DNA from 2 places in the Vibrio sp. BS-M-Sm-2 genome. Region 1 is predicted to be linked to the other one. Evidence: riboswitches for the same ligand, from Rfam matches in the RefSeq annotation. Region 1 holds a riboswitch; the other holds the start of a gene.
The links. A riboswitch is a leader RNA that binds a small molecule or an ion and turns the genes downstream of it on or off. The one in region 1 is predicted to bind cyclic di-GMP.
Positions count from the first base shown of each region.

Region 2: linked by a shared signal. The riboswitch ahead of gbpA (N-acetylglucosamine-binding protein GbpA) and the one ahead of AB8613_RS14280 (TfoX/Sxy family DNA transformation protein) in region 1 are both predicted to bind cyclic di-GMP.

Region 1 covers NZ_CP167894.1:3,106,228-3,111,145, forward strand. The annotation lists gene AB8613_RS14265 (alpha/beta fold hydrolase) at 1-444, shown strand, start outside; gene AB8613_RS14270 (DUF2007 domain-containing protein) at 576-893, opposite strand; gene AB8613_RS14275 (TVP38/TMEM64 family protein) at 940-1,620, opposite strand; gene AB8613_RS14280 (TfoX/Sxy family DNA transformation protein) at 1,754-2,344, opposite strand; cyclic di-GMP riboswitch class I at 2,472-2,557, opposite strand; gene purR (HTH-type transcriptional repressor PurR) at 2,728-3,732, opposite strand; gene torD (molecular chaperone TorD) at 4,049-4,696, opposite strand.
Region 2 covers NZ_CP167895.1:15,131-20,048, forward strand. The annotation lists gene aroG (3-deoxy-7-phosphoheptulonate synthase AroG) at 1-650, opposite strand, end outside; gene AB8613_RS16180 (DUF3820 family protein) at 964-1,179, opposite strand; gene AB8613_RS16185 (DUF3313 domain-containing protein) at 1,192-1,863, opposite strand; gene AB8613_RS16190 (hypothetical protein) at 1,963-2,316, opposite strand; cyclic di-GMP riboswitch class I at 2,639-2,728, shown strand; gene gbpA (N-acetylglucosamine-binding protein GbpA) at 2,801-4,267, shown strand; gene cyoE (heme o synthase) at 4,379-4,918, opposite strand, start outside.

The DNA.
Region 1 (4,918 bases):
GGTGGTGCGGTTACTAAACTTAACACTCGCTCTCAAGTCTTAATCAAATTAGGAAACCTGAGTAAGCACATTATTCCTTATATGTGGTTATACAGCTTATTTGCTTATGTTGTGATGCCGCAAAAAAGTCAGAAAGAGTCACGTCACTTGTTTATCCGCGAAGCTAAAAAGCTGTGCCAAAAAGAGTTTAAACGTTGGTTTATCCTCACAGCTGACGTAAATCCATTGATGAAGTACTTCAAAGACAGAGAGTTGCCGATTCCAACTTTGTATTTGATGGGTGAACGCGATTATATGTTCATCAAGCCTGTTAAAGAAATGGTGGAAGCGCATGAGTCGAGTGAGTTGGTAGAAATCGCTAACTGTGGGCATGTATGTAATGTCGAAAACCCTGAAGAATTCAATCAACAATCTATCGCTTTTATTCAAAAGCAAATTCAGTGATTATCTAGGTTCTTTATCAGAACAGATGTTTGAATAGAATTAAAATAAAAACGGGAAGCTAATTTTAGCTTCCCGTTTTTATTTGGAGGTTGTCTTTTACAGAATCATTTTCTGTAATAATGGAAACTCTGCTATTCAGGTGAAGCAGCGCCGCACTGCCAGCATGAACCAAATTGAGCTTCGTTAACTTCATGACATTTACTACAACGCCACTCTTCATAGATAATAGAATCTTGCTGTTTTTGGTAGTCATTAACAATCGTGCGGGCTTTACTGGCCAATTCTGGCTCATATAACCATACGTAAGGGTCAGTTTCTTCTGTGAATGGGATTTCACCTTTCAAACCAAACAAACCCTCCCCACGGACTTCACACGCAATATTCTCACTTTCTAGTAATCCACAGATGATGTGGGCTTCTGTCGGATTCGATGCACTGAAGATCTTCATTGAAATAGAACCTTATCTGGCTATATGCGTTATTTAGCTATATACGTTATTCAGCCACTGGTGTTGAGCGAAACTTCCCCATCAACCACTTAGCAATAATTGGGAATATACCCAGTAATGCAAATGACAATAGTACTGAAGGCGACACGATGCCCGAAAGTGAATCAATTTCTGCGAGTTGAGTACCTGCATTCAAGAAAACAGCAGTACCCGGCAACATCCCGATTTGACTCGTAATGTAGTAACGACTCACCGACATAGGAGTTAGACCCATCAACAGGTTGATAAGGAAGAATGGGAATACAGGAATTAGACGCAGAGAAAACAAGTAAAATGCGCCGTCTTTTTCAACGCCCTTGTTAATTGTCGCTAACTTGTCACCAAACTTGGTTTGAATCCAGTCACGTAACAGATAGCGGCTACTTAGAAAAGCGAGGGTAGCACCAATTGCACTTGCGAAAGATACCAGCAGTAAACTATTCCAGAAGCCAAATAGAGCAGCTCCAAGCAGGGTAACAACAGCGGCGCCAGGAATTGAGAAAGCAGTGATCATTACATACGCAACAAAATAGATAGCGGCGGCGGCAATAAAGTTGCTGTCAATGTAGTCATTTAAAACGGCTTGTTGGGCCTTGGCATTTTCAAGCGTGAGGTATTGGCCAAAATTGACGCCTAACAAGACGATGATTACTACCAATATAATACCCAATATCATTTTCTTACTCATTGATACTTCCTCTAAATTTTCAATGCATACCGATAGTATAGATAGACAGGCAAAGCTTAGATTAACTTTCAGTAGATATAAAAAAAGCCGCAAAAATGCGGCTTAGTTATGTAGATAGTTTGCACTGACAATGCTAATTGACGCGATTGATAAGCTCTTCACGACGCTGCTGCGGTATAACTGACCAATGTGTACCATTGATCGCACCTTCTAGCGCCCAAAGTAGTTCAATACTGACAGAAGACGCATGCGATTCCTTGATGGCGTTAAATGCGTTTACAGAGCCTGATTCATATAAACGTTCTACGGAATCGATCCCTGCTTTTTTCAACATGCGTTCAGTAGCGAGTCGAAGGTTAGGCAGATCTTTGAGTCGAGTAGGCTTAGCAGAAGACTGCTCGGCTTTTTCTTCTTTAGCAAAACCTAGAGACGTGGTTGCAAGCTGCAAGATTTTTTCTTGGTCTTGCCACAGGCCTTCAGGTAAAGCGAAATATTTAGTAACGACAGGGAAACCACGTTTTTTGTAGACGTACGGTTGAAACCCTTGTTGTTCGAATTGTTTTGTTGTGCATTTTTCTGCTCGTATGTGCAGCTGGTCATTTACAACCAGAGCAAACATAGTGTCATCAGCAAAAAGACCGAAGCCACCAAACATTGAGCGTGATTTTATTTTTCCTAGGGGCTCAAATAACTTCATTGAGTCCTTTAGTATCGGTTTATCCATGTTATTTATCTCGGTGTATTTGAACTACGCCACCAAATAAGCAGGTCCGAGAGATTAGCAAAATGTTGCAATTAAATTGTCAATAAGCCGTAAATTACTAAATTATTAGTACTTACTGCATTTTGCCATCGGTAACCCCGCTACCATACCAACGAGTGGTTTAGGCCGGAAGCTTTGCGTCTCACTTTTTCAAGTGGTTTGCCCTGTGCGTGACTGATTGAATAGAATAAAGTTTTTGTTGAATGAGGCTCACAGTTGATATTTCAAAATGTGATGTTGCTTCAATTAATGATCTTTCCTTTGTGCATATGAGTTCATTATAGCTGTTGATAAAAAAAGCGCACCTAAAGGTGCGCTTGATGCAATTAAACTCGAGTTGTCAATTAATTTAACGTTTTAACTGTACTTCGCTCAACAATTTCAGGGTGCATTTCGAAGACGCGTTTTTCATGATCTTTATCTTTTATGCGCTCTAACAGAATTTCGAATGCATTCTTACCAACACGACGCTTAGGTTGGTGAACCGTAGTTAACGGTGGAGAGAAGTATTCAGCCAGTTCGATGTTGTCGTAACCAATCACGGAAATATCTTCAGGAATGCGAATTCCTTTCTCTTGCAGGCGGCTCATTAGGCCTAGTGCCATTGTGTCATTAAAACAGAATACTGCGGTTGGACGATCTTCCATCTCTACGATTTGCTCTGCAGCAAGAACAGCCGTATCACACTCGAAGTTACCTTCAATGATCATATCATCATCGGCAGTAATCTTTGCTTCATTGAGTGCACGCTTGTAACCAGCGATACGCTCAACACATGCTGCTTTGTCTAAGTGGCCACTTAAACAAGCAATCTTAGAGTGACCGCGTTCAATGAGGTATTTGGTTGCTAGATAGCCACCTTCTTCAGAGTTATCGATGATCTTATCAGCTTGAGAACTCTCTGGACCCCAGTCCATTATTACTTTAGGGATGTCAGCGTGACGGTCTAACATCTCTCTAAGTTCTTCAGTTAGGTCAGAACACATCACTAAGATGCCATCTACACGTTTCTCAGCAAGCATTCGAATGTAATCACGTTGCTTCTCATAGATACCGCCCGTATTACACAGGATCAAAGTGTAACCTTGACGGTAACAGTAGCTCTCAACACCATCGATAACTTCAGAGAAGAATAGGTTAGTTGATTGAGTAACTAGCATGCCGATAGTGCGTGTTGTATTGCACTTCAAACTACGAGCAACTGCACTTGGCGCATAGTTAAGTTCATCTACTGCTTTGTTTACTTTTTCTTGAGTCGCTTCAGCAACAAAGCGAGTTTTGTTGATTACGTGAGAAACGGTTGTTGTTGATACGCCGGCTAAGCGAGCGACATCTTTGATAGTGGCCATGGTTTTATCCTATTAGAAGCTACTTTCCCAAAGTACGGAATGAAGTAGCCGTTAAGCTACCTAACTAAGAGCTTAAATTTGTAGGGCTCTTTGGGTACTAAAGTGCTAAAAAACAAAAAACCGCTATTGAGCGGCTTGTCTTAACACCGAAATGCTCTGAACTTTAATAAGCATAGCATTTCGTGAATGTTTCATATTTTATCGTTTGCGGTCACAATTTTAGACTGACTAGAAATTACTCGCAATAAAATTCACCCAGAAATCCGGGTGAATTGTCACATTCTGCTGAATTTGTTTACCAAATCATCCAATAAACTTATTCACCAGCGAGGTATTGAGTGTCTAATGTGCAGAATGCCAGTAGCAGAGCTGAGACTGAAGCGTAGAAACCGAATTCGTCAACGTCATGACATTTTACGTTGAACCTTGGCACCCAAGTAAGCAGTTGTTGTTCGATAAACTGCTGTTGAACGGCGAACGATTTTTCGAGTTCTTCTTCAAGATCCGTTTCATTAGAACGGATGATCAAGTTACCAAGAAAATCGAGTTCGATAGCGATGTGGTCTGCTGGCTCTTTTAAGTCTTGGTTCACGACTAAGTTGTGCTTGGCCATGATCTCTTCCATATCTCTTGCAGGCTTATCATTTAAAAGGCCAGTTTCGCCGATATACATGGAAGCGTAAGGAAGAGCGCCGTGTTTGTCTGTCTTTAAGAAAAGATCGCAAAAGTCTGCAGACAGTTCTAGTTGGGCATCTTCACGTGTTTGGAGACGGTTCAGTGCATCGACTAAGCGATCAATCGCAGGCTTTAGTGTTTCATTTTCGCCTAAACCAGTTAGGAAAGAACGAATCTCAACAGAGTGGTAGTGATCGAGTTCTTCTTGGGTGAGCTCTTTGGCGAATAAGCTTGATAGCCACCAGTATATTTCGGCTCTTTGCTCGTTGAATGCTTTCGTTTCTTTCATTTGATTAATCCTAATATCGTCTTTCGTAATACCTAGGGTACGAAGGCTGAATAACAAGGTTATTTGCGAAACGCAAAGTTACTCGTTAGTAGTAATGCCTATATTGAATTGCGATGGAAGATAAATAGCAAGGTTTAAGATTGTCTTGTATCAAAAAAAATCCATGTTTCTGGCTTTTATCTCGTGTACTACTAGAATTGTTACGAGTTATGAATAGAATAG
Region 2 (4,918 bases), on a different replicon from region 1:
GAATGACCGTACTTAGTTACCGATAAGAAGTGGTGAGAAGCGCTAGCAGAGCGAATAGCATCTGTTGCGATCTTGATGTTGCCATCAGTACCATTCTTAAAACCAACTGGGCAAGATAGGCCTGAAGCCAGCTCACGGTGAACTTGAGATTCTGTCGTACGTGCGCCAATTGCACCCCAACTGATTAGGTCAGCAACGTATTGAGGCGTGATCATATCTAGGAATTCACTTGCCGTTGGCATGCCCATGTCAGTTAGGTCAAGCAGTAGCTTACGTCCTAAACGAAGGCCATCATTTAGTTTGAACGTATCGTTCATGTACGGGTCGTTGATTAGACCTTTCCAACCTACCGTTGTGCGTGGTTTTTCAAAGTAAACACGCATTACGATTTCAAGCTTATCGCCGAGTTCGTCACGCAGCACTTTTAAACGCTTGCCGTACTCAAGAGCAGCTTCTGTGTCATGAATAGAACATGGACCAACAATTACAAGCAAGCGATCGTCACTATCTTCTAAAATATTGTGAATCGCTTTACGGCTTTCAAAGGTTGTAGAAGAAGCAATTTCTGTCGCTGCAAACTTTTCTAAAACAGCAACAGGTGGTAATAACTCTTTTACTTTGTTAATTCTTACATCATCAGTCTGGAACATTGCTTACTTCTTCCTTTTTTCTATCCTTGAGCTGAATGTACGTTGTCTCACGTCACTTTCTATCAGCACTAATCTTCTTGTTCCCTGTAACTTAACTAGTAAAAACTCTAGTTTCAATCACTAATTGAAAATAAACGCAATTTTTTTTGTGTTTTATATTTAAAACACCCCGTATAACATTATTTACACGTTATCGATTGCGTAATTTATAGGAAAGCAAGAGTAGTAATTCTTCAAGCTTCACCATTCCTGTGAAATTGTGTAGAACTGAAAAACAAAAAAGCTCACGTTATCAGCGTGAACTTTTGTTTAATTACATTCTTTTCAATGGCTTGACGACACTATCAAGCCCTTCAATTTTGAGAGCAAGGCACAATTTTAATAAGTCGCCTAGTTCGCCTGACGGGAATCCCTTTTTGTCGAACCACAGCAAATATTCTTCAGGTAAGTCAATCAGTGTACGACCCGCGTACTTTCCAAATGGCATCTGCATTCGAGCCAACTTAATCAGATTCTCTTTCTCTAGCACTATTCGGCCTTTCTATGCGTCATCTATGTTCTGTAGAGTATCACCTAAACGTTCAACCCAATAGTTGATCGCATCTTTGGCATCATCTAGCGAATCAATCATGGTTGAAAAATCTTTATTCCCCGCTTCTCGGTCGATTGCAGCAAATAATGGAGTACCCTCTTGAGCATCACTGACCAACAACTCTACACTCGCACTCCCAACATTAGTGTGTTCTCCTGTTGTCACCTTAGATATGGTTGACATCGCAAGACCAAACGGCAGAACGCTGCTCGTTACAGCTAAGATCGGGTTGGGCGTTTCAACGTTACTCAGAGCGATACTCAGGCGTAATGTTTTACCCGTAGGCTCATCGACGATTGTTTTATGAGGCGATATTTTCTCTTCCAAACGCGCAACCATGTGGGTAGTGAGCACCTGAATTTCGTCCTGCTCTAACGAACCTTCTTCTGCCAAAACAAAAATTTGGTCGATCACTACAGAATCGTAATCATCTAACTTGGATTTCAAACGCTGTGCGTCACGCAGACCGATTCTGGCCCAAACTAAGTCAACACCACCGTCAGGACCTGGCTGAAAATCTTCATAACTGGTGAACTTGGTTGCGGTTTTAATTGGACCGCCTGCACAACCAAACAAAAAAATGCTGGTTGCAACAAGCAAGAGAAGTTTTAAAGGTTTCATAGCGCACTTACATTAAATAGAAAAATCCAACTAAGTATGCCATACCCTATGTGAGAAGATTGTAGAAAAAGGGGTTAAAACTCAGAGCTAGCTCTAAAATTAGTCATGCTGCACGGTATGAGCATACTCTACAATCACCTGATTTCCTTCGATATAAGCGTTTTGAATCTCGCCATCAACACTCATTCTACTTTTCAAATACACCACTTTAGGTCCAGACTCATTACCTTCTTTAAGTGAAGGGAACACATTTCTAGGTTCTAAATGAAGTAAACGGCAAAAGTGACTGATGAAAGACATGGTCAATGGCGTCTCCCCTCGCAGTACATTTGAGAAATCAAGCTGGTTCATCCCTAGCTTTTTTGAAAACTCCATCTGCGTAATTCGCATTCTCGATTTTTGTGACATCCACGTTTGATACAACGCATCTCTGTCTTGTTCTGTGAATTCCATACCGACTCCTTTATATAATTCATACCAATCAATTGTCCGTTTTTTCATACATGACATGTCAGAGTTCGGTTAGTGGAAACCAAAGGTTTGGTTTTGATATGAGCACAATTGTTCTACAGAACGAAACACAAAGACTCAAAGTATTCACAAAAACGATTAGAGCAAATACTTTCTTTATTTATATCAATAATTTATACATTAACTTAAGAAATATATAGCAAGTTAATTTGTATTAAGAATTAAAAGTTCGAGATTGGCATTCCACATTTCAATCGATTGATTCGCATTTATAAAACTGGTTGGCTACATTTCGTTTGCTCAAACGCACTTCTGGCAAACTATTTGAAAGAATAGGACGCAAAGCCACCGGTCTGTCGACAAATATTCTGTCTATGATAGCGGGGCCGCCACTTAATAGGATTTAAGTGTAAATGCATGCCGGAGTGTTCTCTTTTTTGTCGGCCAAATACAGTAAGGACAAATAATGAAACAACTCCCAAAAAAATCACTCATCGCACTATCGCTACTTAGCGTAAGCGGTGCAAGCTTCGGTCACGGTTATGTCTCTGCATACAACAATGGCGTTGCTGAGAGCCGTGTTGCCCTATGTAAGTTCCCCGCGAGTGATACGCAAGAGAAAAACACCAACTGTGGTGGTATCCAATACGAGCCACAAAGTGTGGAAGGCCCTGAAGGCTTTCCTGAAGTCGGCCCTGCTGATGGGAAAATCGCCAGTGCGCAATCTTCTTTAGCAGCAGCACTAGACGAGCAAAAAGCAGATCGCTGGGTTAAACGCCCTATCAAGTCTGGTTCTCAGTACTTTGAATGGACGTTCACAGCTAACCACAAGACTCGCGATTGGAAATATTACATTACTCAACCAGACTGGAACCCAAACCAGCCTTTGGCACGCAGCTCCTTTGACTTAACGCCATTCTGTGTTGTTGAAGGCAATATGAAACAGCCACCGATGCAAGTAAGCCACTTGTGTAATGTGCCAGAACGCGAAGGTTATCAAGTGATCCTTGCGGTATGGGATGTAGGTGACACTGCTGCGGCTTTCTACAACGTTATCGACGTGAAGTTTGATGGCGACGGTCCTATCATTCCTGATTGGGATCAAGGCGGTCAAATCAACCCAACACAAGACCTGAATGTAGGTGACGCTGTTTACACTCGCGTATTCGATCAATCCGGTGAGAACGCTTCATACAGCACTGAGCTTGTGATTGAAAGTTCTGAGCAAGGCAAAGCCAATAATTGGTCTTACGCTCTTTCTTCTAAAATCAACCAAGAGCAGACGCAAATCAAAGCAGGTCAATTGAACGACCAAGGTGATTTCGCCCCCGTTTACGGCACTAACCCTGTTTATCTAAAAGCAGGCTCTGGCTTTAACAGTGTAGAAATCGGCTACAAGATTGATACTCCAGAACCAGAGCATGAGCTAGAAGTAACAGGTCTAGAGTCAGAGTACATTATCGATGAGAGCCAACCTACCCAGCTAGATCTTACGTTAGCGGCAACAGGCGATATCCAAGCTGAGCTTACCGTGTACAACCATCACCGTGAAGCGCTTGCATCTCAGAAATCGGACCTAACAGACGGACAAGTTGAAGGTGTTCAGCTGACTCTTTCTAAGTCTGAAGCTGGCCACCACATGCTTGTGGTTGTGACGAAAGATGACCAAGGTAACTTAGTGGATCAGAACACGCTTGATTTCCACCTAATGGACGAGCAAACACCGCCACCAGCGGGCGATTACGACTTCATATTCCCAGAAAGCATTGAGTCTTACACTGCCGGTACTAAAGTATTGAGCAGCGATGGTGGCGTTTATCAGTGTAAAGAGTTCCCATACTCTGGCTACTGTGTTCAATGGGCACCAACAGCAACTCAGTACGAACCAGGTGTCGGTTCACACTGGCAAAGTGCTTGGAACAAAGTGGACTAAGTACTCGCTAGATACTTACTTTGTATTAAGTGCGTTTTAGTCATCAACCAAACAAAAACGGATGCCCAAAGCATCCGTTTTCTTGTTCAGTAAAAGTAAAAACGCCAGTTGTTAAAGTAGATAGTGGTCTGCCAACAGAGCAACAAACAAGATCATGAGATGATAGATGGAGAACTTAAAGGTCTTCATCGCCATATTAGGCTCATCACGATACTTAAGTACCCAAGCGTGGTAAACAAACCCACCGTTGAGCACCAATGAAGCGCTCAAATATATCCAGCTGCTCATGCCGACTAACACCGGCAATATACACACGATGCTCAACAACAAGGTATAGAGCAAAATAGAAGTCTTAGTGTATTCGATTCCGTGGGTCACAGGCAGCATGGGGATATTCACTTTGGCATACTCATCACGACGATGAATTGCCAACGCCCAGAAGTGCGGAGGCGTCCAAATAAAGATGATCATCACCAACAACCAAGCATTTGAGTGCAACTCATTGGTAACCGCCGTCCAACCCAATAGCGGAGGCATTGCACCTGCGATCCCAGCAATCACGATGTTTTGTGGCGTCGCTCGCTTTAAGTACATGGTATAAATCACTGCATAACCCAACAAGCTTGCAAAAGTTAGCCAAGCGGTGAGTTG